DNA from 2 places in the Bombilactobacillus sp. ESL1197 genome. Region 1 is predicted to be linked to the other one. Evidence: riboswitches for the same ligand, from Rfam matches in the RefSeq annotation. Region 1 holds a riboswitch; the other holds the start of a gene.

The links. A riboswitch is a leader RNA that binds a small molecule or an ion and turns the genes downstream of it on or off. The one in region 1 is predicted to bind lysine.
Region 2: it holds a riboswitch for lysine, as region 1 does, so the genes downstream of both, AC3B6B_RS01460 (amino acid permease) here and lysA (diaminopimelate decarboxylase) in region 1, are expected to answer to the same signal.

The regions. Positions count from the first base shown of each region.
Region 1 is NZ_JBYLTY010000001.1:901,431-913,332, forward strand. It holds gene AC3B6B_RS04100 (APC family permease) at 1-464, shown strand, start outside; gene dapF (diaminopimelate epimerase) at 552-1,520, opposite strand; gene AC3B6B_RS04110 (aspartate kinase) at 1,532-2,884, opposite strand; lysine riboswitch at 3,056-3,235, shown strand; gene lysA (diaminopimelate decarboxylase) at 3,338-4,657, shown strand; gene dapD (2,3,4,5-tetrahydropyridine-2,6-dicarboxylate N-acetyltransferase) at 4,664-5,365, shown strand; gene AC3B6B_RS04125 (N-acetyldiaminopimelate deacetylase) at 5,371-6,516, shown strand; gene dapA (4-hydroxy-tetrahydrodipicolinate synthase) at 6,528-7,442, shown strand; gene dapB (4-hydroxy-tetrahydrodipicolinate reductase) at 7,442-8,200, shown strand; gene AC3B6B_RS04140 (aminotransferase class I/II-fold pyridoxal phosphate-dependent enzyme) at 8,215-9,396, shown strand; gene AC3B6B_RS04145 (aspartate-semialdehyde dehydrogenase) at 9,420-10,469, shown strand; gene AC3B6B_RS04150 (YdcF family protein) at 10,582-11,637, opposite strand; gene AC3B6B_RS04155 (Xaa-Pro dipeptidyl-peptidase) at 11,672-11,902, opposite strand, start outside.
Region 2 is NZ_JBYLTY010000001.1:353,232-365,133, forward strand. It holds gene AC3B6B_RS01445 (MFS transporter) at 1-325, opposite strand, end outside; gene AC3B6B_RS01450 (Bax inhibitor-1/YccA family protein) at 513-1,211, opposite strand; gene AC3B6B_RS01455 (biotin transporter BioY) at 1,373-1,909, shown strand; gene AC3B6B_RS01460 (amino acid permease) at 2,039-3,481, opposite strand; lysine riboswitch at 3,564-3,745, opposite strand; gene AC3B6B_RS01465 (ECF transporter S component) at 4,026-4,619, shown strand; gene AC3B6B_RS01470 (cation:proton antiporter) at 4,743-6,713, shown strand; gene AC3B6B_RS01475 (NAD(P)H-binding protein) at 6,824-7,477, opposite strand; gene AC3B6B_RS01480 (VOC family protein) at 7,615-7,995, shown strand; gene AC3B6B_RS01485 (thiamine pyrophosphate-dependent enzyme) at 8,048-9,811, opposite strand; gene AC3B6B_RS01490 (type 1 glutamine amidotransferase) at 9,912-10,589, opposite strand; gene AC3B6B_RS01495 (C1 family peptidase) at 10,674-11,902, shown strand, end outside.

The sequences.
Region 1 (11,902 bases):
TGTTTACCGCTTTAATTGGAATGATGATGGCCGGTTCACGGTTATTGTATTCTTTTGGCCGTGATGGTTTGTTACCTAAGTGGATTGGTCATTTGGATCAAAAAAATCGGCCTAATCATGCTGTTTTAGTCTTGACGATTGTTGATGTAATCGTGGGCGCTATTTTCCCATTTGGTATTTTGTCACAATTAGTTTCGGCCGGAACTTTAATTGCATTTATGTTTGTTACATTAGGAATTTACGGCTTACGGAAGCGCGAAGGCAAAGATTTGCCGGAACCTGGATTTAAGATGCCCTTTTACCCAGTTATGCCATTACTAGGCTTTTTAGGTTCACTCTTAGTCTTTTGGGGCTTGAGTAAAGAAGCTAAGTGGTATGCCTTAGGTTGGTTTATCATTGGCTTAATTGTTTATTTCTGTTATGGTATTCGGCATTCGTATTTGAACCAAAAAGCCAAATCTTAAAAACTCAATTATTTTAAATTAAAACAAAAATAAGGCTGGAATAATAAGAGCGTAATCTTATTGTTCTAGCCTCATTTTATTGTTATTTTAAAGTTTTAGCTGTTGAGTCCAATTACGGTATGCAATGGCTTCACTGTCATTTTGCAAACTAATCTTGTCCGTAGCTTGGGGCTGATGTAACCAAGCTTCTGACAACTGCGTTTGGCCCATGATGGTCGCATTACCAATTAATTCCATCCAGTATTGATCGGCTTGGTGATGAACTTTGGTTTGAACCATACCGCCCGGATTGTAAACTTGAAGTAGTTGTTCTAACTGGGCTTTTTGCGGATAATTTAAGACTAAAGCTAAGCTGGCCGCAGACATTGCGGTCCCACACGCGTTGGTTAAACCGACACCGCGTTCAAAAGTTTGCACAAAAATTGTTTGCGGTCCCAAAATTTTAACAAAGCTTAGATTAACTCCGTCAGGTAATTCAGGATTGTGGTCATTTAATTGTTGGCCGAGCTGTTGCAAACGAGTTGTATCAATTTCTGGTACAAAAGTAATCAAGTGCGGATTGGGAACGGCTAAAGCGGTAAATTTTAAGTCAGGATCAATCGTGGGAATGACCTGATTGATGACTGGCTCTGTTGGAGTAGTTAAACCGACAGTCTGTGGTTCAAAACTGACGGGGGAGATTTCCACGCCAAAGGCTGGCACGTTGGGTGCCAAATTGGGGTAACGTTTGACGTGTAAACTTTTTTGTGAAGTTTCCACAGTGAAATCATCTTGCTGAAATTTATCTGCTAAATAGCGGGCCACTGTTCGTAAACCATTGCCGCACATTAAGGCTATTGAACCGTCCGCATTAAAAATTTGCATTTGACCTAAGGCTGTTGGCTCCGTTGCTTGATCCACGACAAGTAAACCGTCAACTGGCTGCAAAGCGGGAATCTGGGTTAAAGTTTGGACTAATAATTGTAATTCTTGAGTAGTTAATGGTTGTTGTAAAAGGGTTTGGTCCAGCAATAAGAATTGATTGAGTGAACCATGAACTTTGAGTAATTGCACCATATTAAAGTCTCCTATTCGAAAAAACTATGATAAATGGCCCGCACGGCCTTATCAGCGTCTGATTGTTTGGTACCGATCATAATAGAAATACGAGAAGCCCCTTGATTAATCATGTGTAAACCAATATGGGCGTGTGCTAACGGATCAATAATCTTTTTTAAGACCCCAATTTTTTGGCGGAAACCTTCGCCAACAATCATTGTAATGGCGTAATCATCGATCCATTCTAATTGATCGGGATGAAGCGTGTCTTGAATTTCTTGACACATTTGTTTGGCGATTTGAGGTGTAAATTGGCGTTGATCAAAGATGATTGTAACATCATCAATTCCAGAAGGCATATGTTCGTAAGAGATATGATATTTATAAAAAATTTGTAGTAATTTGAGTGTGAAGCCCACTTCTTTGTTGAGTAAATAACGGTGCAAATAGAGAGCCACAAAATGGTTGGACGTGGCCACCCCCGTCATTAATTGTTGAGGGTGAAAGTCTTTTTCAGGTACAATTAAAGTTCCTGGTAAATCGGGATGATTAGTATTTTTGACATTAATTGGAATTTGGGCTTGAATGGCCGGAATGAGCGCTTCATCATGAAAAACAGAAAAACCAGCATAGGATAATTCACGTAATTCCCGGTAAGTCATAGTTTTGATAGCTTGAGGATGCTCAACGATTTGGGGATTAGCCGCATAGATAGCGTCGACATCTGTGAAATTTTCATAAAGATCAGCTTGAAATCCCTTAGCTAAAATGGCCCCAGTAATATCAGAACCGCCGCGGGAAAAGGTCGCAATTTGTTGCTTTTCCGTGAGGCCATAAAAACCGGGCACAATATAATATTGGTGTTGGAGCTTAATTTTTTTGAGGTTAAGATAAGTTTGCGCTAAAACTTCAGCATCATGAGGTTGATCACTAACTAATAAACCGAGATCTTGCGGTGATATGTATTGGGCATCAAGATTTTGATGTTGCAAGATCAGGGCTAATAATTGGGCGGTTAACTTTTCACCATGGGCTTTAAACGCGGCGGTTAAATAATCATTATTGGCGAAAGTGGTAGTGGGTAAAATGTCTAATTGGTGCTTTAAGTCAGCAATTTGCAGACTCGATAAACCAAAAGTTTGGGCAATCTCGACGTAACGTTGCCAAATTTCGGTCACAATGGGGGTAAAATCCTGATGGTTAATAACTAATTGACTGTATTTGATTAGCAAATCGGTTACTTTGGTATCTTGGGAAAATCTTTTACCGGGAGCGGAAGTAACGATAATGCGGCGCTGAGGATCAGCTCGAATAATGGCAATAATTTTTTGAAATTGTGAACCAGTGGCTAGCGAACTACCACCAAATTTAATAACTTTCATAACTAACGAATTCCTCTCTGCTTGATCAATTATTACCCAATTATTAAAATTATTAGGGGATTAATTTGCATTCTAACATTTATTTTTTAATCTGCAACTACTTATTTTTTAACTATCTGCCGAAATAAATTAAAATAGCTTGACAAATATTTTAATTAATTATAATATTTTATATATCGAAGAGGTCGCAATCAACAAGAGTAACTATAGGAGCTGGTCAGCTGAGAATATAGTGAAAGGGGCGATTGCCGAAGGATTAAGTCCAAAGGCCGGGGCTTAAATTCTGGGACATAATTGAATAAATTATGGACTGTCGTAGAAAAATATCTCTACGGAGCGCTTACGACAAACTAATGCCATAATTTTAGCAATGAATGATGGGTTCTTTTGTTCGAAAGCGAGCAAAAGGACCTTTTTTATTATTAATTTTTATTTTTACTGGAGGTCGCAATCATGCAGTCAGCAATGGCATTAAACGCGCAAGGACATTTGACAATCGGGGGCTGCGATGCCCTGGATTTAGCACATAAATATCAAACACCATTGGTTGTGTATGATGTCGCCCAAATTCGGCAACAAGTTCATCAATTTAAGCAAGCTTTTCAACAAGCCGGCGTTAACGCCACGATTAGTTATGCCAGCAAAGCTTTTGCTGTGAAAGCTATTTATCAAGTGATGCAACAAGAACAAGTACATGTTGATGTAGTTTCTTTAGGAGAAATGATGACGGCATTACAATCCGGTTTTCCCGCCGCGCAGATTAGTTTTCATGGTAATAATAAATCATTATCAGAATTAAATTACGCCGTGCAAAATCAGATTGGAGTCATCATTGTTGACAATTTTGATGAATTAAACATGTTGACACAATTGCTACACGAAAGTTATCCTCAGCGAAAAGTGGCGATTATGCTACGCATTACGCCTGGTATTTCAGCACATACCCATGAATATGATCAAACTGGGCAAATTGACAGCAAGTTTGGCTTTGATGTGCAATCACAGCAAGCACAAGCTGCCTTACAACAGGCTTTGGCAGAACCACAATTACAAGTTATTGGTTTACATGCCCATATCGGTTCCCAAATCATGGCTGTTGAAGGTTTTGAATTGTTAGTTAAAAAGTTATGTCAGTTAGTCGCCAGTTGGTACCAAAAATTTCAATTTGTACCACAAGTCTTAAATCTTGGCGGCGGCTTTGGTATTCAGTATGTTGCAAGTGACGAGGATTTGGCTCCTAAGCAATTTGTTCAAGCCATTGTTCAAACATTACAACAAGCTTGGCCATTAGCTTCACAACCTTTACCAGAAATTTGGATTGAACCGGGACGTTCTTTAGTCGGGGCCGCCGGAGTCAGTCTTTATTCAATTGGAACCCATAAAAAAGTGGCTGGGATTTGTAATTTTGTCACGGTAGATGGGGGCATGGGTGATAATATTCGCCCCGCTTTATACCAAGCGGATTATACTGCTGTGTTAGCGAAAGCACCACAAGCTAAAACGACGCAAACGGTAACTATTGCAGGACGTTATTGTGAATCTGGTGATATCTTAGTTAAGAATCAACCTTTACCGCCAACGCAGCCGGGCGATATTTTAGCAATCTTGGATACGGGTGCTTATGGTTATTCAATGGCTTCCAACTATAACCGCGTAGCACGTCCGGCAGTGGTTTTTGCCGAACGTGGGCATAGCCAAGTAGTTGTCAAACGAGAAACACCGATGGATTTACTTCGTTTAGATCAAGATTATCAAGTAACTGGAGAAGAGTGATTTGTGATGAATACACAAGAAATTATTAATTTTATTAGTCAAGCACCCAAGAAAACGCCGGTGCAAGTAGTAATTAAGGGCGATTTATCTAAGTTACAAGCGATAGCTGGGGTTGAAAGTTTTGTTGGCGAGCAAGTCGGAGTTGTTTATGGCGATTATGCTCAGATACAAGAGTTCTTGCAAGTTAACCAAAGTGTCATTACAGCTCAACATTTAACAGTAACAGCGCGTAACTCAGCGGTGCCTTTGTTAGATATTCAGAATGTTAATGCGCGGATTGAACCTGGAGCTTTGATTCGTGATCACGTACAAATTGGTGATCAGGCCGTGGTGATGATGGGGGCCGTGATCAATATTGGTGCTCAAATTGGTGCCAAAACCATGATTGATATGGGCACAGTCATCGGTGGGCGCGCTCAGATCGGTCAACGGGTTCATGTCGGAGCTAACGCCGTGATTGCTGGTGTGATTGAACCGGCTTCTGCCCAGCCCGTTGTTATCGGTGATGATGTTTTAATTGGTGCTAATGCTGTAGTTTTAGAGGGGGTGAAAATTGGATCGCATGCAGTTGTAGCAGCCGGAGCAATAGTGACCCAGGATGTGGCTGCCAATAGTGTGGTGGCGGGGGTACCGGCGAAAGTGATTAAACAAGTTGATACTCAAACACAGCAAAAAACCGGTTTAGAATCTGACTTACGAAAGTTGTGAAATTAATGCTATTAGATGAAGATTTAATTCAAATTCGGCGCCACTTGCACCAAATCCCCGAACTAGCTTTAAAAGAAACGCAAACGTCTGCCTACTTAAGACAAATTATTGCGCAATTACCACAGCAATATCTAACAGTACAAACGATTAATCAATTACCAACGGCCATTTTGGTTCATGTTCAAGGTACGGATCCGAAAAGAACTTTGGGTTATCGGGCAGATATGGATGGCTTACCATTGACCGAAGCAACTAACTTAAGCTATCAATCTAAGCATGCTGGTGTCATGCACGCTTGTGGGCATGATTTTCATTTAACGATTGCTTTGGGGATTTTAGCATATTTTGCGGAGCACCAACCACAAGATAATTTAGTATTCTTCTTTCAACCAGCGGAAGAAAGTGATAGTGGTGCAGTTATAGCAGAAAAATCAGGCGTATTTACTGGGCAATTTCGGCCAGACGAATTTTATGCCTTGCATGTTAATCCCGATCTGAAAGTCGGCCAAATCGGTTGTCGCCAGGGCACGTTATTTGCTGGAACTACCGAGGTTGATGTTGATTTTATTGGCAAAGGTGGGCATGCAGCTGCTCCCCAAAAAGCCCATGATGCGATTGTGGCGGCCGCAGAGTTTGTTAACCAAGCCCAAACAATAGTAGCTCGCAATATTGATCCCCTAGCCAGTGGGGTAGTTACTTTTGGTCAGCTGAACGCTGGAACAATTCGGAATATTATTGCTGGTCATGCCCATTTAGCTGGGACAATTCGGGGGTTGGATCAACCCATGATTGTAAAAATTGGGCAACGGCTAGATGATATAGCTCATGGCATTGCGCGAAGTTTTGATTTGCAAGTTCAGTTAAAGCTTAATCAAGGGGGCTATTTGCCAGTAGTCAATGATCCGCAATTAACCAAATTGTTTATGGATTCTTGTCAAAGCGATTCACAGATTGAATTGGTAGAAACCAAACCGGCTATGACTGGTGAAGATTTTGGGTATTTGTTGCATCATTTTCCTGGTGTAATGTTTTGGTTGGGAGTGCAGAGTTCTGCGAGTTTACACACTGCCCAATTGCAGCCGAATGAAGCGGCTTTGGCAGTAGGTGTACGCGTGGGCCGGAAGTTTTTGGAACAGAGAATGGGACAATAGGAGGAAGAATAATGTTTGAACAAGTAGAATTAATGACAGCGATTGTGACACCTTTTACTGAAGATAATCAAATTGATTTTGATGGTTTGGATCAATTGATTGAACATTTACTACAGACTGGTAGTCAAGGTTTTATTGTTGGCGGAACTACGGGCGAAGTAGCTACGATGTCTAATGAAGAAAAATTAGCTTTGTATCGACATTTTAGTCAGACCATTAATGGCCGCGTACCGATTGTGGCTGGTAGTGGTTCTAATGACACACAAGCGACAATTGATTTTACCAAGCAAGTCGGGCAAATTCCTGGAATTGATGCCGTTTTAGTAGTAGTTCCTTATTATAATAAGCCTGATCAACGCGGTATGATTGCCCATTATGAAGCCATAGCGGCCCAAAGTCCGCTACCAATTGTGATTTACAATATTCCAGGGCGGACTGGTGTTAGCATGCGACCAGAAACCGTTATCCATTTAGCACACAATAAGAATATTATCGGCGTTAAGGAATGCGAAAACTTAACGGATTTACAAGCCATTATTCAAGCAGTTCCTCAAGACTTTGCCGTTTATACTGGCGAAGATGAACAAGCTTTGACAGCAAAAGTATTAGGTGCTAAAGGAGTTATTTCAGTAGCCAGCCATTTATATGGAAGAGAAATGACCAAAATGTACGCGGCTTTAGCTGCGGGTGATGTGGCGCAAGCTGGAGCTTGGCAACGGTTGTTAACCCCTAAGATGCATGCGTTATTTATGTATCCATCACCGTCTGCTGTTAAAGCTAGTTTAAATGCTCAAGGTTTTACAACGGGGAGTTGTCGGTTACCAATTGCAACTTTAACGTCTGATCAAGAAGCGCAGGTGGCCCAAGCGTTAGGAGTTCAGCAATTAAGTGATAATTTAAGTTTTGACTTGGAAGAGGATAAATAATGTATAAAGTTTTAGTAGCTGGTGCGACGGGCAAAATGGGTCAACAAGCAGTTCAATTAGTTCAAAATAAGTCCAATTATGAAGTGGCGGCCATTTTGGCGCCCCAGGCTGACACAACTGATTTAGAACTCAGTTCCACGACGCAACGCTTTACTAAATTGGAACAAATTGACCAAACTTATGATTTATGGCTAGATTTTACAACGCCGCAAGCCGTCTTTGAAAATACGCAATTTGCATTAAATCACCAAATGCGACCAATTATTGGAACTAGTGGTTTAGATGAACAACAAGTTCAAGAACTCACAAATTTAGCACAACGACAAAATTTAGGCGGTTTGATTGCCCCTAATTTTGGCTTATCGGCGGTGTTGTTGTTGCGTTTTGCCCAAATGGCGGCTGAATATTTCCCAGACGCAGAAGTGATTGAACTGCATCATGCAGATAAAAAGGATGCGCCTTCAGCAACCGCTTTGAATACGGCACGCAAGATTCAAGCTGGTCGTAAAGTGGCACGTTCTAATCCAACTTTTGCCCAAGCAGCTCGGGGGTTAGATCATGAGGGCGTAGCCATTCATGCAGTTCGCTTACCGGGTTATTTAGCTCACGAGGAAGTTTTATTTGGCGGACCAGGTGAAGCTTTGAGTATTCGTCAAGATTCGTTTGATCGCAGCTCATTTATGCGCGGCGTTGATGTGGCCTTAGACAAGGTGCCACAATTGACTCAACTAGTTTGGGGCTTAGAAAATATTTTATAGAGGAAGTTAATAGCATGCCACAATTAGCAGATGATTTACAATCAGCAGGTAATCAAACCTTAGCAGCCATTGAACCTTCGGCAATTCGGCAATTTGATCAAGAAATTTCCGATATTCCGGGGATTTTGAAATTAACGTTAGGCGAACCAGATTTGGATACACCATTGCATGTTCAACAAGCGGCAATTGCTAGTATTCAACGAAATGAATCACATTATTCGCCACAAAAAGGGACAGTTGCATTGCGGCAAGCTATTAGTGCATATTTAAAACGCAAATACGAATTAGCGTATGACCCAGAAACGGAAATCGTTGCCACAGTTGGGGCAACGGAGGCATTGACAGCAACGATTTTTGCTTTAGTTAATCCAGGTGATGAAGTCTTAATCCCAACACCCACATACGCGTTGTATTTTCCGCTATTAAAATTGGCAGGAGCCAAGATGATAGAAATTAACACTGCGCCCACTAATTTTACTTTGGCAATGGAGCAATTGGCAGCTACTCTAAATAAACATCCGAATGCTAAATTTTTAATTTTAAATTACCCGGGAAATCCCACTGGTCAAGAATATTCTCACCAACAATTGCAGCAATTGGCGCAGCTTAGTCGCAACTATCATTTAGGGATTATTGCTGATGAAATTTATAGTGAATTGACGTATGACCACTGTCAACACGAGTCGATTGCCCAATTTGCTAGTGAACGCACCGTGTTAGTTAATGGTTTATCAAAATCACATGCGATGACCGGTTACCGGGCTGGATATGTGGTAGCACCAGCACCTTGGATTCAATTAATTGCCAAAATGCACGGCTTTTTAGTAACTTGTCCGCCCAATCCGTCACAAGCGGCGGCGACCGAAGCACTGCAAATTCAAGGAGATGCAGATCCCCAGCAAGCAGTAAACTTGTACCAACAGCGGCGCGATTACTTGTTCCAAGAGTTAACTAATTTGGGCTTTACCCCAGTCAAACCGCAAGGAGCATTTTATATGTTTGCCAAAATACCGGCTCGCTTTGGTGATGATGATTTAGCATTTGCGCGGTTGTTAGCGCAAAAAGCCAAAGTTGGCTGTACGCCCGGGCGAGCATTTGGCCAAGCAGGTCAAGGCTACATTCGCTTTTCCTTTGCTGCTAGTCAAGAGAAATTACAGCAAGCGGTCCAGCAAATGCGTGATTGGTTACTGAAGTAAAAAGTAATTAGGAGATTGAAAAGATGAAAGAGTACAATGTAGCAATTTTAGGAGCTACTGGTGCCGTGGGTACCAGAATGATTGAACAATTAGCACAAACACAAATTCCAGTAAAAAATTTAAAATTATTAGCTTCTAAACGCTCAGTTGGTAAAAAATTACATTTTCGTGAGACCACATGTTCCGTTCAAGAAGCGACCGAAGATTCGTTTAAAAACGTTGATTTGGTTTTATCTTCAGCTGGTGGCGCAGTCTCCAAACGTTTACTGCCGCATGCGGTAGCTGCTGGAGCGATTTGTGTAGATAATACCAGTGCCTTTCGGATGGATCCCGAGGTACCTCTGGTGATTCCAGAAGTTAATCGAACTGCTTTGGCGCATCACCATGGCATTATTGCTAATCCTAATTGCTCCACGATTCAAATGTTAATGGCTTTAGCTCCCATTGATCGAAAATTTGGTTTGCAACAAGTGATTGTTTCCACTTATCAAGCAGTTTCTGGTGCGGGACAATCCGCTTTAAATGAGTTATTAACCCAAACTCGACAGTATTTAAATAATGAACCTTTAACCGCGGAAATTTTACCAACCAAGGGTGATCGTAAACATTATCCGCAAGCGTTTAATTTATTACCACAGATTGATGTATTTGAGGACTCTGGTTATACCCATGAAGAATGGAAAATGATTCATGAAACTAAAAAGATTTTACGAGAAGATATGGACGATTCTCAACTCAAAGTCACAGCAACTTGTGTTCGGGTACCGGTAGCGATTGGTCATGGTGAATCAGTCTATTTCACTGTCAAAGATACAAGTGCTACTGCGAACCAATTACGTGAACTGTTAGTACAAGCACCCGGTGTGGTTGTCCAAGATGATCCTCAACAGCAACTTTATCCGCAGCCACTTACGGCTGCTGGTAAGCGGGAAACGTTTGTTGGACGCTTGCGTGCAGATTCAGAAAATCCGGGAGCCTTTAACTTGTGGGTGGTTGCTGACAATCTATTAAAGGGTGCTGCTTGGAATGCTGTCCAAATTGCGCAATGTTTGATTGAAGATCAATTGTTATAAGTTAAGCGATAAAAAGTAGCTAGTAACAGTCACAGGATGATGATTGTTACTAGCTACTTTTTATTACATATGATTAAATGTTCAGCTTTGAAGCAAATATTTGGGTTAATGGTTAATTGGTTAGGACTGCCCAAACATCAAAAAGTGAACCTACTAAAATCAAACTCAAACAAATAATATGAAATTTTTTATGATTATTTAACAGGGCCAAATATTCCCGTAAAAAAGCATTTGGCACAAAAAAGTGACTCGTTTTCGCACCAATACCAGTGATATTTAAGCCAACATAACGAGCGTAACCGGCTGCACGAAAGGTATGATAGTCACTGGTGGCAAAAATACCATTTTGTAAATTGATGTGTTTGGCTTGTAAAATTTTTTTCGAAAAAAGCATATTCTCATACGTAGTACGTGATTGTTCCTCACTCAGCACATTTTGCGGCGCAATACCTTGGTGTAAAACATAATTTTTCATAGCACGACCTTCAGGGATCGTTTCGTCTGTTCCTTGGCCGCCGGAACAAATGATTAACGGAAAGTAGCCTGTTTTTTGAAATTGTTTCTGCGCAAAATTTAAAGCTACATTGATTCGCGCTGCTAACAGGGGCGAAACTTGATCACCGTGTAATAATCCCGCACCTAAAATAATAATGTAATCTTGATTGAAGCGTGGTCGATAGAGCCTTGTGATTAAAAAAGAAGTTACAAAGGCTAAAAACCAAAAAACAACATAGCCAACGATGGGTATAACAATGTGCTTATATAAATTAAAGAAAGTCGGCGATAGAAAATGGCGCGTACATAATTTAATAATAGGAATGCTAACAAGTACTAGTCCTAAAATTAATGTCAAATTATTAGCCAATGAATGACTTTCGTGTTGCCAGACAATAACCGCATTCCAAAGGAGTAACAATCCTAAAGAAGCGTAAAAGATCAGAATTGCAGTAGTGATAGCAGCGACAATCCAGTAGACGATTTGGTACAGCAAAGGGTTATGCATGGTTTCAACGGTTAAGATTAAAGCAATTCCGAGCGTAAAAACGAGAATATTAGCCAAGGCACCGTTTAATAAGCGAAACTTATTTTGAGCCAGACTAATACTTAAGCCGACTAGACTGCCGACAACAATCAACCAGAGACCCCAAAGCAAGTAATGAGTTGGCATACTAAATGACCCCTTTAAAATATAATTATCATTATTATAAGTGGGGAATATCTAAAGAGCAATGACTTAACTCAAAGGTATAGTCAATAATACTATTAGGACGATTGGTCATTTCAAAATCACTGGAATAAATTATTAATCCCAGTTGATGAAATTTGCTTAATTTATAATGAGTAGGTTGCAACTGCACGTCAATATCATAAAAATGATTGGGAGTTACTCTTTCGACTTGGCTCGGGCTGTGGCGGTTTTGTAAATTAATATG
Region 2 (11,902 bases), 550 kb from region 1:
CGACAATCAAAGCAAAAAAGATTAGTTGGTTGACACTTTGGTGAATGAAGATAGGTAGTAAGCCACCAGCGGCTAATAAAGCTAGGCCAATAGCGGCTGCATATTTGTAAGTGATTTTGGTTAAAATAAAACCAAAAATAAAAGAGGCCAGCATGGATGCTACATCACCGATAGACGCAATGGATTCAACTTGAGTCGCATCAGCGTTGGGAAAAGCTTGTTGAATTTTGACGATGGACGGGGCCATGATGGAATCCAAGCGCGTCACCGTGGTGAGAGCAATAATACCGACTAAAGTAGAAATTTGTACTTTACGAGTATTCAAAAAATGTTCCTCCTGAAAATAATTTGTTGCTGTTCAATTATGATCTAGTTAAATCTCAAAGCTGTTGGAGCTGGGTAGTTAAGTATTAAGTAGGTACTGGGCGAGATTTTGGATTGAATTTTCACCGCAACATAAAAAAAGCTACTCTCTTTTAATGAGAGTAGCCAGAAATTTGCTCATGAAGTTCTTAATTATTGTCATTACCAAAAATAGCTAACAGATTCATTAGTAAATTGATAAAATCTAAGACTAAATTCACGGAAGCGACTAAAGCTAAGGCGCCTAAGTTTTGGCCTTGACTATTGGCATAAATCCGTTTGAGGTCTTGGGAATCAAAGGCAATATAGCCCATGAAAATAACAATCGTTAAGATATTAATGACTAAAGCAATCATTGGACTCTTAAAAAGAAAGACATCTAATAAGGAAACCACTAAGATAGCAACTAAGCCAATTAATAAAGTCCGACTCCAAGACGATAAATCGGTTTTGGTGAAATAACCATAACCGGCCATTACGAAAAAGACAACGGAAGTCAAAATTAAAGCTTGGGCAATACTTTTAGCGGAATAACTAAAAAATAATGGTACTCCTAAAAATGAAAAAACAAATAAAAAGGCGAGGTAACAGACAAACGTCATTAAATAAGAACTTTGCGCAAAACGTTGACACATGGTTAATAAAATCATGGACAAACCCACAATGATAATGGTTGATAATAACCAATGTTGTGCGCCCCACATGATGATGGGCATGGTGAAAGCTTGATTTTTAGCAAGAGCAAAAGCTGCCATTAACCAAAAAACAATGCCTAAACCAGTATATAGATAAACTAAGGAAGTAAAACGGCTTAAACCAGTTGCTTGGGATTCTTCATAAGTTTGCATAAATAACCTCCATTATTAATTGATTAAAACATACTGGATACTTAAGATAAAGTCAAATGCTTATGACGCCAGGTGATTGGTAGATGTTAATTTAATCTGGTAGCTGGTAAACTAAACGCAGATTGAATTAAATAAATTGTAATTGTTGAAGGAGAGAAATCGTGAAGTATTCGTTAAAAGCTTTAGTTTCCACAGCGCTGATGACGACAATTATTATCGTTTTGGGATTATTTCCGGGAATTCCGTTGGGTTTTATCCCGGTGACTATTGTATTGCAGAATTTAGGCGTGATGCTGGCAGGGGAGTTATTAGGCCCTAAAGCAGGCACAGCGGCCGTAGGATTATTCTTATTATTAGTGGCGCTAGGTTTTCCTTTTTTATCAGGCGGACGTGGTGGAATAATTAGTTTCATTGGACCAACGGGGGGTTACTTAGCGGCTTGGTTTTTTGTGCCATTACTGGTCGGCAGTACTTTAAAGCGCACGTTCTTTTCTGCTAAATGGTGGACGGAATTTTTGGTGGTCTGGTTGCTGGGCGTTGTTGGTGTTAATTTAGTCGGCGCTAGCTGGTTAGCAATTCAAAGTCATTTATCCTGGAGTAAAGCAGTAGTTTCGAGTTTGGCGTTTATTCCGGGAGATACACTCAAAGCGATCGTAGCAGTTTTTTGTGCCCGTAGATTACGGCCATTGTTGCATTAACGGAAAAATCTAGTAATTAATTTGTTAACAAAAAGAGACTGGTCTTTAGCAACGAGTTACTGATCGAATTGTCAAGAATGTCATCAGTAAGCTGTTATGGCCAGTCTCTTAAATTATTATTAGTAATAATTATTTTTCACTTGAAACGTCAATCTCTTCTAGCGGGATAATCTTAGTGTGGTGTTTCCATTTGTAACCAAAATATAAGATTAGAACTAATGGAATGCCAATATAAGTAATTCCAATTTGCTGCCAATCCCAATGTACAAAGGCATCAATATTTTGTCCACCGATGACTAGGATACACAAAATTAAAGCAATAATTGGTCCTAAAGGAAATAACTTAGCGTGGTATTTGAGTTCACTTAAATCATGACCTTGTAGCACAAAGGCTCTCCGGAAACGATAATGACTTAAGGCAATGCCAACCCAAGCGATGAAGCCGGTTAAGCCAGAAGCGGCCACTAACCACATATAAATCTTTTGCCCAAAGATGCTGGTTGCGAAAGTTAATAAAGAAATTAACATAGTAGCGCTTAAAGCCAGTAAAGGAATACCATGTTTGGTTGTTTTGCCAAACGCTTTAGGAGCGTAATTTTCGTGTGCTAAGGCATATAACATTCTTGTCGAAGCATAAGCACCAGAATTAGCTGAGGAAAGTACGGCTGTTAAAACAATGGCATTCATTAAGCTGGCGGCAAAAGCTAGTCCAGCACGTTTAAAGACTAGGGTAAATGGCGAAACAGCAATATTACCATTAGCCGCACTCAATAAATTCTTGCTGGTGTAAGGAATTAAAGCAGCAATCACAAAGATAGATAAAATGTAAAATAATAAAATCCGCCAAAAGACTTCTTTAATGGCCTTCGGTACTGCATGTTCTGGATCTTCTGATTCCCCCGCGGTTACACCAACTAATTCAGTTCCTTGGAAGGAAAAGCCGGCAATTAAGAAGACATTTAAGATGGCTGGAAAGCCGCCAACAAAGGGGGCCTTTTTATAAGTGAAGTTCTTTAAACCAGCAGCCGGATGATACATAATTCCTAAAATCATGGCAAAGCCAATGATTAAGAAGACGATAACCGTCACCACTTTAATTAAAGATAACCAATATTCGGTTTCACCGAAGGTAGAAACGGTTAAAGCATTAATCAAAAAGATCACGACTAAAATGAGTAAACTCCAAATCCAACCGGGAGTATGGGGCAACCAGTATTGAATCAATAAGGCAGCTGTCGAGATATCAATCGCAACAGTAATAGCCCAGTTGAACCAGTAATTCCACCCCATCGCAAAGCCTAGTGCGGGGTCAACATATTTAGCGTTATAAGTAGCAAAAGAACCCGAAACGGGCAAATGAGTGGCTAATTCACCTAAACTAGTCATTAAAAAGTAAACCATGATCCCCATGGCCAGATAGGCGATTAAGCCGCCCCCCGGGCCAGCTTTAGAAATTGTCGAACCTGAGGTCATGAATAAACCAGTTCCAATACAACCGCCTAAAGCGATCATGGAAACATGGCGGTTTTTAAGATTACGCTGTACGTGATCTTGTGAACCTTTTTCTGCCATAAAAAAATCCTCCTAAGTGAGAAGGACTCTAAAAACGATTAAAGCCTCTTTACGCAAATCGTAAAGAGGCTACTAGTATAAAATCGTAGATAGCGCCCCGCAATTGTTATTAATTGCGACAGTCTCAGACTTATTCAATCTGAACCCAACAGTGAATAAATGAAGTTAAACACCATTTCGGCTAAAAGTCCTTTCACGTTCAGGCTTAGATTCTTCATAATCGGCTGAACGTTACTCTTAAATTTAGCAACCTCTTCTTTGATTGTTTGCTTTATAATTTTAGCGCAAATTGTTGGAAAGTCAAGCCAACTTAAAGCAAGTAGTGGTAATTGGTGAAAAGTCAATTAATCCAAAATGGTTCGGTTAAAAAGAACTCATTTAAATAAGCTTTAACCAACTAATTTAACAATTGGTATAGTTTTGGCAGCTGCTAAGCTTTAATTGCTCGCAAGTCTAGCTAGTTTTTTGAAAAATGGTATACTTATTATTGATTTTAATCTAGTAACCAAGAATTGATTTTGATGATTGGGGTAGGGAGAAAACATTGCGTAAAAGTAAAGCTTATAAAATTGCCATTCGGGCGATTTTGATTGCCATTATTTTGATTCAATCAATGACGCCATTTTTAGGTTATATTCCTTTAGGGGTACTTAATGTTACAATTATTCATATCACAGTTATTGTGGCAGCAATTGTGTTAGGCCCCAACGATGGAGCTTTGATTGGTTTTATTTGGGGATTAGGTTCATTAATACGTGCTTATGCAGCGCCGTCTAGTATTTTGGACACGATTGTGTTTACCAATCCGGTGATCTCGGTCTTGCCACGGATTTTAGTTGGCTACTTTGCTGGTTGGGTTTACCGCTGGTTATCTAATAAGCTGAAAAGTAAAACGCCAGCAATGGTGGTCGCTGCTGCTATTGGAGCATTAACCAATACATTATTAGTTTTAGGTTTAATGCGGATTCTTTATGCTTCAGCGATGGCGGCATCTTATAAAGTGCCGGTTAAAGGATTAAATTGGGCAATCATGGGAGTCGTTGGCAGTAATGGGGTGCCAGAATTATTGGCGGCGGTGATCATTGTACCGATTATTTCCTTAGCTATTTTTAAAGCTAATAAGTTTTTAGAGCGCTAATCCAGCAAGTATCGGGGTTATAAAGAACAATTAATGTATTGCTAATAAGATTATTGTTCCCATTTTCTTCAGTCAACCAATAATTAACTCACAGCTGCCTATTCAACAATAAGGGGGAAATTTGTGTCATTATTTTTTACATGCTTGTTGTTAATTAGTGCAACTATTGCAGCTAATATCATTTATTCACTTTATCCAAAAATTCCGTTAGCTTTTTATCAAATTGCCACGGGTTTTGCTTTGTCTTGGCTACCGGAATTTACACACTTTAATTTAAAACCCGGAATTTTCTTTTTGATTATTATTGCACCACTCATGTTTAATGATGGTCAGAATACAGACTTTCATAGTTTAAAAAGTAATTTTCGTAATGTGTTGTCATTAGCGATTGTACTAGCCATTTTAACGATTGTTGTGGGCGGCTTTTTCATTCACTGGCTGTGGGATGCTTTACCATTAAGTTTGGCTTTAGCTTTAACAGCTATTGTGGCGCCTACCGATGCAGTGGCGGTTTCTTCCATTACTGCCGATATTGAAGTGCCAGAATCTTTAATGCAGAATTTAGAAAATGAATCGTTATTTAACGATGCCTCGGGTTTAGTGGCTTTAAATTTGGCGCTCGCAGCGTTTGTTACCGGAAAATTTAGTATTTGGCATAGCGTTGGGACTTTTTTGACGACTTTTGTCGGTGGAGTTATTGTGGGCATTTTGTTAGGATTAGTACTCGTTAGTATCCAAATTGTTTTTCAACGCCGTTTATTTGATGCGACTGCGATTACAGTTCCCTTTAATGTCTTGGCACCATTTATTGTTTATTTAGTGGCCGAAGAATTTCATCTGTCAGGTATTTTAGCCGCCGTTGCTGCGGGGGTAGTATTTGGTATTTATAAACGTCAGCTACGCTTGACCTCATCATCGAATCAAGTGGTTTTATCATCAACTTGGGATATTATATCTAATTTATTAAATGGGTTTGTCTTTGTCTTATTGGGAATTAGTTTGCCCCGCAATTTGCTGGCCATCGTCGATTATAATAATTTACATTTTTCCACATTGTTGTTATTGGCAAGTGGTTTGTATTTGTTGATGTTAGCCTTGCGGTTTTTATGGGTGTACTGGCGCTGGATCAAATTACCGGATACAGGTCAAAGCTTAGCAAAAACCAGTCTAATCATTGCTTTGAGTGGAATCCACGGCACAATTACTTTAGCAATGGCATTTTCGTTACCCATTATGCAACATGGTAAGTTGATTCCCTTTCGGACAGATCTGATTTTTGTGGCCGAAATTATTATCTTGTTGAGTCTAGTTGTGCCTACTTTGTTGTTACCACGACTCTTACCGGCCAAGGTCAGTCCATTTACGATTAACGAATTTACTGACCAGCTAGTAAAATTGGTCAACTACGCGATTCAGGAGTTACGTGAAAATAATGACCAAAATCCACTAGCGCTCAGCCATGTCATTACATTATTGAATAGCCAAAAATTAGATAATGCCCGAGCTAACCCTAAGCAAGTACGAAATTTATTAGAAAAAACCGAAAGTATTGAATTTACAGCAATCGATCACTTTGTGCAAAATAATGAAGATGTCGATTCTAAGATTGTTTGGCAGTACAATCGCCAACAGATATTGCAAATGCGCAAAATTATTACCAATCCATTAATTCAGTTGAAGATGTGGTGTAAGCTAGTGGTTTTGCGCTGGCGGATTCGGCGGTTAAGAAGAAAACGAGCAGTGCAGTTGTCTAAAAAAGACCGTAAAGCGTTGGCTTATAATAAGGATCAGTTGCGTAAATTGGAGAATGTCGGTTACCAGGCTGTCAGTCAATATTTAAAGCAATTACGTGATCCAGAAAATATTGCCGAAGTTAATTTAGTGCAACATTATTATGCTTATCGGCATCAGCGCTTCAGTAACAATGAAACGGATGAAACCCAAGAACGTGATTTGATTATTATTGCTTTTCAATATGAATATGAATTTGTGCAACAAGAACTCCGCAAGCATCAGTTAGCTCCAGAGCTAGTTACGGCTTTAAATGAGAAAATTTCCACGGACCAATTTGTCTATATGATGTCTGATAATTAAATAACAAGTTGACCACTAATCACGGTTAATTTTGAAGCACAATCAAAAACGGTTCATCGCCAGTTAAACAAGTGATGAACCGTTTTTTTAATTAGTAATAGATGCTTAATTTAATAAACCGGGCGGTTTGCACCTTGAGTGTCTGGATCAGCGATACCAATACTTTCGTAACTATATTGCTTTGGATCGGCAATTATTTTTAAAATTGCGTTCGCAATACTTTGACGTGAGCCTGAAACACCTAAATAAGGTTGAGCTTGAGTCGTAATTTGATACTTGATTGCGGGGCGGTCGTTTAACCAAGGTAAACGCAATGTTGTGTAATTTAAACCAGATTCTTTGAGGATTTGGTCGCTCTGTCTAGCAGATGGTAAACCGCGTCCAATATATTCAGCGTTCCAGCGGCCAAATTCACCGCCAACTTCGTGATATAATCCCAGCACATTGGCAAACAGTACCCGGTTAACCCCCTGCTGTTTCATAGCAGTAACTACGTTTTGGGTGATGCGATTTTTTGAATCGTGATCAACAACGGCTACAAAGACTAAATCTTGGTTTATCACGGCTTGGTTTACTGCCGCCTCATCTAATAAATCGCCTTCGATTAAAGTTACCCGGGAATTATTTTGGTAGCGGGCTAGACGCTGTTTGTTTCTTAAAAATAAAGTCAAATGAATATTTTGAAATTGCTGTTCGGACAGAATTCGTTCTTCAACAATCCGTGCAATCTGCCCGTTGGCTGCCATAATTAAAATATTAGTCATTTGCTAAAACCTTCTTTATTACAAATTTTAGTGGCACTGTACACCTTGGAGTCGACTCTAAGACAAGATTAGTTCAGTCTGTCTTTTAGAAAAAGATTATAATCAAGTTGAAAAATATAATATTGGAGGATTGTAAAATGGCTTATTTTAAAGGGATTTCACATGTTGGTATCACTACGCAAGATTTTAGCCAGAGCGTTGACTTGTATGAAAAATTAGGTTTTCAGTTAATTAATCAAGAAGACAATCAAGGCAGTAAAGTCGGTTTCTTGCAACTAAATGACTTGCTGATTGAATTATATGAAGCACCGATTAATCCCGTGAATGGTGCAATTAATCACCTGGCATTAGATACCGATGACATTCAAACAGCCTATGATTATGTGCACCAATTGGGTTTTGAATTTATTGATGACCAGGTGATGCATTTACCATTTTGGGAACATGGAATTAGTTATTTTAATTTTTACGGTCCGAACCATGAAATTATTGAAGTTTGTCAGAGAAATCAAAAATAAACAAAAAATGCAGTTTACAAACGTTTTGTAAACTGCATTTTTAATAGAAATATTATTCAACTTCAGAAAATTGTTTGATCAACGTCTGCAGTGAAGGCTGACTTGTTGCTGAGACATCGTAAAGTTTACGATAATGATCAATTGTAGGTTGATCAAATAGATCTTCATTGACAGGAACAAAACTGGTATCAATTGGATCAATATTTTGAATCTTTGCATCTAACACAATAGGTAAATGATTACCTTGCTTTTGTAATTCATCAATTTGTTGCATGGCTTGCTGTAATTCACTTAAGTTCTGCACAGTAAAACCGTGAGCACCCATGGCTGTGGCCACTTGTCCCCAATCAGCCCCTAATAAGTTGATACCATACATGGATTGTTGATTTTGAATTTTTTCATGTTCGATATAACCAAAGGAATTATTTTCCAAAACGACATTGATGACTGGTAATTGATATTTGACCTCGGTTAATAAATCAGGCATGACCATTGCAAAGCCACCGTCGCCAGAAATACTCCAAACTTGTTGGTTAGGGTAATTCAATTGGGCGGCTAAGCCTGCGGGTAAGCCAAAGCCCATGGTCCCATACCAGGGGGACATGGTAAATGATTGGTCTTGATTAAATGGTAATTGGCGAATAGACCATTCTGTATTATTACCAACATCTAAACCATAAACGGCATTGTTCGTACTGTGTTCTTTAATGGCTTGAATCACACCTTCAGCTCGCAAGCCGTCTTTGTCATCTTGGGCGCATTGCAGTAACCATTGATCCCAATTAGCTTTGTTTTGCTTAGCTGCTTTGACAAACGGAGTTTCAGGTCGTTGATAGCCACTAGCTAATAACGCTTTGAAAAATTCGGCACTATCAGCTAAAACGGTCACGCTAGCATCGTATTGTTTGCCCAAATCGGCTAAATTATTATTCACTTGAATAAATTTGACAGAATCGGGTAAAAAGCGCGCAAACGGATAATTGGAACCAACAAAGATAACTAAATCGCTCGCGTTAGTAACTTCAAAGCCAGGTTTGGTCCCTAATCGACCCCGTGAACCCATGAAGTTGGGATGGTCAGTTGGAATAACGCCAGTTGCAGGAACGGTGGTTAAGACGGGTAAGTTTAATTGTTCCACGACTTGTACTGCCAGTTCTCTGGTTCCCTTGGTTCCTTGACCTAGCCACAAAACGGGCCGTTGCGCTTCTTTTAAAGCTGTAATAACCTGTTGGATCTCCGTTGCAGTTGGCTTTAATAAATTAGCCGGTTTGTGGGCAATGGCAGCTGTTTGGAAACCTTGAAAATCAATTTCTTGGCCTGATAAATCATCCGGTAAAATGACAACGGAAACTGATTTAGTAGCATAAGCATGACGAATAGCTTCGTCTACTAAGTAAGGAATCTGTTCAGCTGTAGTAGCTTGCTTATGAAATTCTGCTACGTCGGCAAAGATGGGATCTTCATTCATTTCTTGGAAAAAGTTCGTATTCATAATGCCAGTGGCTGATTGACCGACGAGTGCTAAAACGGGGACATGATCCATCTTGGCATCATATAAGCCATTCAACAGGTGGACACCACCGGGACCGGCAGAAGCAAAACTAACGCCAATTTTACCAGTCAACTTAGCATCAGCGGTGGCTGCTAAGGCACCAATCTCTTCATGACGGACTTGAATGTACTTGAGCTGTTCACGTTCTTGATATAAACCTTCTACGGCATTATTGATTGAGTCAGCCGGAATACCATATAAATGATCAATGTTCCATTTGACTAAGACTTGAGCCAAAGCACGACCTGCAGTCATCTTGGTCATAAAATCACTCCTTAATTTGCGATTATTTAATTTTTAACAAGAAAAATCATGTTTTATGGTTTCATATATAGATTATTATACGGTCTTGAGGCGGTGACTGTTAATTATTTAGCTCAGCTGGTGCATGATGATGCTGATAATTAGTGATGATTAATTGTACTAAACCTTGGGCAACGTTAGTATTTTTGAGTAAGGGACCGTGCGCATAGCTACCAATTGTATTTTTATAAATCATGCCTTCGACACCATCATCTTGATTATTGCCGTAACCTTCAATCATTTTGCCAAACGGTTTTAACTGCTTGGAATCATCAAAGAAAGTTTGCCCACTGTGATTTTCAAACGCATGAACTTCACCAAATTTGGTGGTGAAATGCGTATCACCAATCATTCGTTTTTGAGGATTGAAGACGGTGTGAAAGGGGAGAATGTCCAAACATTGAATGGTTTGCCCGCCACTCGTTTGATAATAGGAGCCCAAGAATTGATAGCCGCCACAAATTCCGAGCATGGGGCGATTGTCTTCAATGTAGTCGGTAATGGTTTGTTTGTGGCGTAAAATATCGTGCGCGACCACCGATTGCTCAAAATCTTGCCCACCACCAAAGAACAAAAAATCGTAGTCTAAGGCATTGAAGTCATCATTTAAGCTAATATTGGTTACGGTGCAATCAAAATTTTGCTGCTTTAAAAAATAACGTAAAATTTTGACATCGCCCGAATCACCGTAGGTGTTCATTAAATCTTCATATAAATAAGCAATTTTAACTGGTTGCATTCTTAGAATTTCCTCATTAAACTATTTACTATTAATCTCCAATAGTTTAAACTGTCTGATAAGAAAAGTCTAGGAGTGATCAACTTGCAAGCAATTGACCAACAACAATTACAGCGATTTCATCAAGATTTAAAACAACAACCAGCTGCGGCAATTAAAGGAGCTTTAGTGCAGAATAATGGGTTTAATAAAGCCACCCAAAATCAAGCACAGTTGCGGCAGTTAAACCCAGAATTTAATGTTGAAGTAGCCACTGGTAAAGTCTCGAATCAAAAAAAGTCTGGGCGCTGTTGGCTATTTTCAACGCTCACAACTTTGCGCACGAAGTTTGCGACGAAATATCAAATTAAAGATTTTGAATTATCTCAGAATTACCTGTCTTTTTATGACCGCTTGGAAAAAGCGAATGTTTTTTACCAACAAGTGATTGCAACCGCTGATCGGGAGTTAACGGATCGGTATGTGGCCCAATTATTAGCGGGACCGGATGAAGATGGTGGCCGTTGGAATTACGGATATAATTTGGTTCAAAAATACGGGGTGGTACCCAAATATGTGATGCCAGAAACTTATAATTCAGAACATACGCAGGAATTTTCCCAAGTTTTGAATACTAAATTGCGTAAAGACGCGGAAAAATTGCGCTCTTTAGTGCAACAACAAGCATCAGAGGAACAAGTACAACAAAGTATTAAAGCCATGCTCAGTGAAGTTTACCGTATTTGTGTGCTATGTTTTGGCCAGCCACCAGTTAACTTTGATTTAGAATTAAAAACGGATACTGGTAAATTAATTCAAGCAACGAACATTACACCACAACAATTTGCACAAGAATATTGTGCTTATCCATTTAACGACTATGTTTCTTTACTCAATGCGCCACAAGCTAGCAAACCATACGGTCGGACGTATCATCTCAAAGACGATACGAATATGGTGGGCACTAAGCAACAAAAAGATTTAAATTTGCCAATCGAACGTTTAAAGCAAATTGCTATTCAGCAATTACAGGCGGGAGATACAGTGTGGTTTGGCAATGATGTTAGTGCGCAGTCTAATCGTCAGCAAGGACTATTAGCTGGTGATTTGTATCAGTATCAAGAATTATTAGCGATGGATTTAACGATGACAAAAGAACAACGCTTAGAAACTCGGCAAGCTCAAATGTCTCACGCCATGGTTTTGACTGGTGTTGATTTAGACGAACAGGGCCACGCACGCAAGTGGAAAGTGGAAAATTCTTGGGGCGAACAAGTCGGTACGAAAGGCTATTTTGTCATGGATGATCAATGGTTTAGTGACTATGTATACGA